Regions from separate parts of the Geobacillus sp. C56-T2 genome, predicted to be linked through region 2. Evidence: predicted binding sites of a transcription regulator. Region 2 holds the regulator's gene; the other holds the start of a gene.
What was found. Region 2 encodes CtsR, which represses protease genes until heat stress. Its sites were predicted from a motif close to ATGGTCAATAAAGGTCAAACA; they were not measured.

Region 1: GC56T2_RS04750 (ATP-dependent Clp protease ATP-binding subunit) is a predicted target of CtsR. The motif match lies at 2,198-2,218, and genes of this name have one in related genera.

What each region holds. Positions count from the first base shown of each region.
Region 1 is NZ_VJWB01000001.1:924,020-927,438, forward strand. It holds gene GC56T2_RS04750 (ATP-dependent Clp protease ATP-binding subunit) at 1-2,129, opposite strand, end outside; gene GC56T2_RS04755 (FixH family protein) at 2,399-3,157, shown strand.
Region 2 is NZ_VJWB01000001.1:93,770-97,188, forward strand. It holds rRNA gene GC56T2_RS00500 (23S ribosomal RNA) at 1-1,113, shown strand, start outside; rRNA gene rrf (5S ribosomal RNA) at 1,457-1,573, shown strand; gene GC56T2_RS00510 (CtsR family transcriptional regulator) at 1,813-2,274, shown strand; gene mcsA (protein-arginine kinase activator protein McsA) at 2,290-2,838, shown strand; gene mcsB (protein-arginine kinase McsB) at 2,843-3,419, shown strand, end outside.

The DNA.
Region 1 (3,419 bases), 830 kb from region 2:
GCGATTTGCGCCACGATGGCGTCTCCTTCAACATCGATGCGGATCGCGCGCACCGATTGGTCAGCGTCAAGCAGGCAGTCGGCGATGTTGTCTTCGACATGCTCTTGGATGACGCGGCGGAGCGGGCGGGCGCCGAAGGCCGGATGGTAGCCGAGTTCGGCCAGTTTTTCTTTCGCCGCTTCCGTCACGTCGAGTTCAATGCCTTGTTCGCGCATCGCCGCTTTGACATCGGCGAGCATCAAGTCGACAATCTCAAGCAAGTGCGCTTTTTCGAGCGGCTTGAACTCGATGATGGCGTCGAAGCGGTTCAAAAATTCCGGCTTGAAGTAAGCGCTGAGTGAGTCAAGGACGCTTGATGGGCCGCCGCTTTGTTTTTCAAAGCCGACGGTGATTTTTTTGTCGGTGACGCCGGCGTTGCTTGTCGCGATAATGACCGTGTCTTTGAAGCTGACGGTGCGGCCTTGGCTGTCTGTTAAGCGGCCGTCTTCCAAAATTTGCAGGAAGATGTGCTGCACGTCCGGGTGCGCCTTTTCAATCTCGTCAAGCAAGATGATGCTGTACGGATGGCGGCGCACTTTTTCCGTCAGCTGACCGGCTTCTTCAAAGCCGACATAGCCCGGCGGTGAACCGATCAGCTTCGAGACGGAATGTTTCTCCATGTATTCGCTCATATCGAGGCGAATCATGGCGTCTTTCGTGCCAAACAGCTCTTCGGCGAGCGTTTTGGCGAGCTCCGTTTTCCCGACGCCGGTCGGGCCGACGAACAAGAACGAACCGATCGGACGGTGTTTCGCCTTCAAGCCGGCGCGGCTGCGGCGAATGGCTTTCGCCACTTTTTTCACCGCTTCCGCTTGGCCGATCACTTTTTTCGCCAAGTTGTCTTCGAGATGTTTCATTTTTTCTTTTTCATCGGCTTGCAGCTTGCCGACCGGGATGCCAGTTTTCTCGGCGATGATTTGCTCGATGTCAGCAACATCGACCGTCGGGCGTTCTTGCGCGACGCCTTGTTCGAGCTGTTTCTCCAGTTTCAGCTCTTCATCGCGCAGTTTCGCCGCCAGCTCATAGTTTTCTTCTTTCGCCGCTTGTTCTTTTTCTTTCGCGATTTGCATCAGCCGCTCTTGCAGCTGTTTTTCATCGGTCGGGCCGAGGCGCAAGTTCGCTTTCGAACCGGCCTCGTCCAACAAGTCGATCGCTTTGTCCGGCAGGAAGCGGTCTTGGATGTAGCGGTGCGCGAGTTTAACGCACGCTTCGATCGCCTCGTCTGTATAACGAACGTGGTGGAACTGCTCATATTTTGGTTGAATGCCTTTTAAGATGGCGATCGCTTCGTCAACGGTCGGTTCGTTTACGATGACCGGTTGGAAGCGGCGTTCAAGAGCGGCGTCTTTTTCAATGTGCCGGTATTCTTTCAACGTCGTTGCCCCGACGACTTGCAGTTCACCGCGGGCGAGCGCCGGTTTTAAAATGTTGCCGGCATCCATCGACCCTTCGGCAGCGCCAGCGCCGACGAGCAGATGAATTTCGTCAATGAACAAGATGACGTTTTTCCGCTCTTGCAGTTCGGCGATGAGCCGTTTCATCCGCTCTTCGAATTGACCGCGGATGCCGGTATTGGCGACAAGCGATGCCACATCAAGCAAGTACACTTCTTTGTTCAACAATTTTTCCGGCACGTTTCCTTCGGCGATTTTCAGCGCAAGCCCTTCAACGATCGCCGTTTTCCCGACGCCCGGCTCCCCGATCAACACCGGATTGTTTTTGTTGCGGCGGTTCAAAATTTCAATAACGCGCGCAATTTCTTTGTCGCGGCCGATGACGGGGTCGATTAAGCCCGCTTTGGCCATTTGCGTCAAGTTGCGGCCAAATTGATCCAAAAATCCTCCGCCATGACGCTGCGGGTGTTTGGCCGCTGTTTCCGGCGCGGCCGCTTGCGCGTTGGCCGCCGCCAGATGACCAGCGAACCAGTCGTCAAACGAAAACGGCGAAAAGCCGAAGTTCATTGGAATCGACAGTTGTTGTTTTTGTTTTTCATAGCATGTATGGCAAAGATGAAGCTGTTTTTTCTCACCATTCCATTGCAAGTTGACAAACACCGTTGCTTCACGTTGTTGGCATGCTTGGCAACGCATGAGGAATACCCCCTTCTCCGTTACTAGTAGTTTGACTTTGACTTTCTTTGACCTTCTGACTTTATTATACTTTGACCTTTTTTGACTTTCAAGTGTTTTGTGCAAAAAAATTTGTGATAACGATGAAATGTTTTTGAAAAAATGGTGAAGACTAATAGAGGTGGGACGAAGCTATGATAAACTGAAAAACAGAAAAAGAGACTGTTTTGTTCACCTGTCCGGTCGGGCAAATGGCATGACAGCTCTTAGATGGAAAGGAGAACAGGAACATGAAACGGTTCGCGTTAGCGTGTGCGGCCGTGTTGATCGGCCTCACAGCGGCGGCCTGCTCGGACAACAATAAGCGGGCAGAAGCGCCGGCTGTGCTTGATGTGAAGATGGAGATACCCGATCATATCGAGTTGAACAAGCCGACGAAGCTCGCTTGTGTCGTGACGTATGGCGGTGAAAAAGTAGACGATGCGAGCGAAGTAAAATTTGAAGTGTGGAAGCACGGCGCCGGCGATCGCGACATGCTGGAAGCGAAGCGCGATGGCAACGGGCGCTATTCGGTCACCAAAACGTTCACCGAAGCGGGGACGTATTCCGTTGTCGCCCATGTGACGGCGCGCGATATGCACAACATGCCGAAAAAAGATGTTGTCGTCGGCAATCCAAGCCAAGCGGCTGAAAAAGGAGAATCGGACAGCCACCCGTCCGGCGGGGCGGATCATCAGCACGGTGAGGCAGACCATCACCACGACAACAGTGTGTCCATGTCGTTATCTTCCCATTCGGTGACAGCCGGAAAACCAGCGACCTTAGCGGTTCGCATCATGAAAGACGGAAAGCCGCTGACGAAGGCGACCGTCCGTTTTGAGATTTGGCAGGCGGACAACAAACATGAGTTTGTCGAAACAAAAGAAGCCGGAAACGGTGACTATCAGGCGGAGGTGACGTTTGCTACGCCGGGAACGTATTCCGTGAAAGTGCATGTCGAAGCGGCCTCCCTGCATGAACATCAAGTCGAACAAGTGATGGCGCACTAACGAAGACGAGGGTGTCCCAAAAGGATCGGGATACCCTCGTCTTCGTTACCATTCTTTCGTTGCTACCTAACGTGCTGACTGCTTCTGCAGCACTATATGTTGTGTCGATCTTGAAGGCAGACAACCTTTTGGGTCAGCACCGTTTTTTCTATTCTTGAAGGCAGACAACCCTTTGGGTCAGCCTGTTTTTTCTATTGAGGAACATTCTCCGGTTCGGCCGTCTTTCTTGTCCGCTGCGGACATATACATGGAATGAAAAGAG
Region 2 (3,419 bases):
CACAGGTCTCTGCGAAGCCGAAAGGCGACGTATAGGGGCTGACACCTGCCCGGTGCTGGAAGGTTAAGGGGAGCGCTTAGCGGAAGCGAAGGTGCGAACCGAAGCCCCAGTAAACGGCGGCCGTAACTATAACGGTCCTAAGGTAGCGAAATTCCTTGTCGGGTAAGTTCCGACCCGCACGAAAGGTGTAACGACTTGGGCGCTGTCTCAACGAGAGACCCGGTGAAATTATACTACCTGTGAAGATGCAGGTTTCCCGCGACAGGACGGAAAGACCCCGTGGAGCTTTACTGCAGCCTGATATGGAATTTTGGTATCGCTTGTACAGGATAGGTGGGAGCCTAAGAAGCCGGAGCGCCAGTTTCGGTGGAGGCGCCGGTGGGATACCACCCTGGCGGTATTGAAATTCTAACCCGCACCCCTTAGCGGGGTGGGAGACAGTGTCAGGTGGGCAGTTTGACTGGGGCGGTCGCCTCCCAAAAGGTAACGGAGGCGCCCAAAGGTTCCCTCAGAATGGTTGGAAATCATTCGGAGAGTGCAAAGGCACAAGGGAGCTTGACTGCGAGACGGACAGGTCGAGCAGGGACGAAAGTCGGGCTTAGTGATCCGGTGGTTCCGCATGGAAGGGCCATCGCTCAACGGATAAAAGCTACCCCGGGGATAACAGGCTGATCTCCCCCAAGAGTCCACATCGACGGGGAGGTTTGGCACCTCGATGTCGGCTCATCGCATCCTGGGGCTGTAGTCGGTCCCAAGGGTTGGGCTGTTCGCCCATTAAAGCGGTACGCGAGCTGGGTTCAGAACGTCGTGAGACAGTTCGGTCCCTATCCGTCGCGGGCGTAGGAAATTTGCGAGGAGCTGTCCTTAGTACGAGAGGACCGGGATGGACGCACCGCTGGTGTACCAGTTGTCCCGCCAGGGGCACCGCTGGGTAGCTATGTGCGGACGGGATAAGCGCTGAAAGCATCTAAGCGTGAAGCCCCCCTCAAGATGAGATTTCCCATCGCGTTAGGCGAGTAAGATCCCTCGAAGATGACGAGGTTGATAGGTCCGAGGTGGAAGCGTGGCGACACGTGAAGCTGACGGATACTAATCGATCGAGGGCTTAACCTAGAAAAGCGCAGGCGAGCGGTTCGCCGCGACGGGCAAATGTTCTTCGCCCGCAGGGGTGCTTGCACCCCGAAGGAGAAGGTGATTTGACCCCGAGCGGCGGCGAGCCGGAGCTAGACAGTGCGAAAAGCGGAGGCCGCCCGCTTATCGGCGAAACGCGCTGGAGGGCCTGCGAGGAGGCTATGCCACCACAGCAGGACCGAAGCGTCGCGAGCCGATGGCGGCCGGAGCTAGACAGTACGACACGCGGCTTCTTCCGACGGTTATCTAGTTTTGAAGGAATGAGTTCCTTCTTGACAGGAATTAATTTTCTGGTATAATGATTGATGAAAAACGGAATCGCTTGCCTAGTGGTGATAGCGGAGGGGAAACACCCGTTCCCATCCCGAACACGGAAGTTAAGCCCTCCAGCGCCGATGGTAGTTGGGGCCAGCGCCCCTGCAAGAGTAGGTCGCTGCTAGGCAGTAGATCTTTTAGCACGCCTTTTCTTTTCGGAGAAAAGGCGTGCTTTTTGTTTATCTGTTTTTTTTGACGTTTTGCCATTGGAAAAAGAGGATATTCTATAGATGCCCGCTGTTTTTCAGTAACGCTTGCATTTTTTCGCCATACATTATATAGTAAAAGTAAGGTCAAATATAGTCAAAGTCAACGGATGGATTTGATCGTCTGAGCAGTTCGGTTGTAAGGAAGGTGGGAGGTAGAGTGCCAAACATTTCCGACATTATTGAGCAATATTTAAAGCAAGTTCTCAATATGAGTGATCAAGATATTGTAGAAATTAAGCGAAGTGAAATCGCTAGTAAGTTTCAATGCGTTCCGTCACAAATCAATTATGTCATCAACACAAGGTTTACCTTGGAAAGAGGATATATTGTTGAAAGCAAACGCGGCGGCGGCGGGTATATTCGGATTATGAAGGTAAAGACAAAAAGTGAGGCGCAGCTCATTGATCAGCTGCTTGAGCTCATTGGTTCTCGCATCAGCCAGTCGAATGCTGAGAATATGGTGAAACGTCTCGTTGATGAAAACGTGATTTCGGAGCGCGAGGCAAAAATGATGTTAAGTGTCATGGATCGCTCCGTTTTATACATTGACCTGCCTGAACGGGATGAACTGCGAGCGCGCATGCTGAAGGCGATGTTGACGTCGCTGAAATATAAATAGGGGGAGGGGAAGTCTTTGGTTTGCCAAGAATGCAAGCAACGGCCGGCTACGATGCATTTTACGAAAATCGTCAACGGAGAAAAAACGGAGTTTCATCTTTGCGAGCAATGCGCTAGGGAGCACGGCCATATGTTTATGTTATATGGCCATGACGATTTTCCACTCAACAACTTGTTGGCGGGTTTACTCAACTTCGAGGCCCCGGTGAAGGAGATGACGGCGAACGCGTTTCCAAACCCGGATTTGCTGCAGTGCCAGACATGCCAGATGACCTATCATCAGTTTACACAAATTGGGCGATTCGGCTGTGCGGATTGTTATCGAACATTTGCCCGTTACTTGCCGCCGATCTTGAAAAGGCTTCATAGCGGCAATACGGCCCATTCAGGGAAAATTCCGAAGCGAAAAGGGGGCGTGCTTCATTTGCGCAAGCAGCTTGCCGCTCTGAAACAAAAGCTTCAGGAATTGATCGCCCGCGAGGAATTTGAGCGAGCGGCAGAGGTGCGTGACCAAATCCGCTCGTTGGAAAATGAACTTCGCCAGCGCGGAGAGGGGGATATGTAACGGCATGTCGTTTGAGAAATTTTTCAATACTGCGGTCAGTTCGTGGATGAGTCAAGAGGGACCGGATTCGGATATCGTCTTAAGCAGCCGCATCCGGCTGGCGCGCAATATCGTTGATTTTCGTTTTCCGACGCTGTTCAGCAGCGAGGAGGCAAGACAAATCGTCTCGCTGTTCGAGCGGGCGTTTGCGCACCGCTCTTATAGGGAGGCGGGGCGTTTCGAGCTGTTGAAAATGTCGGAGCTTCAGCCAATTGAAAAGAGGGTTTTGGTGGAAAAACATTTGATCAGTCCCCATTTGGCGGAAGATTCGCCGTTTGGCGCCTGCCTGCTCTCGGAGAACGAAGAAATCAGCATCATGATTAACGAAGAGGATCATATTCGCATCCAATGCCTGTTCCCCGGTCTGCAGCTTGCTGAGGCGCTGGAAGCGGCGAGCGAATTGGACGATTGGATTGAAGGACATGTCAACTACGCCTTCGATGAACGGCTTGGCTATTTGACAAGCTGTCCCACCAATGTGGGGACGGGGTTGCGGGCTTCGGTAATGATGCATCTTCCGGCGCTTGTCTTGACGCAGCAAA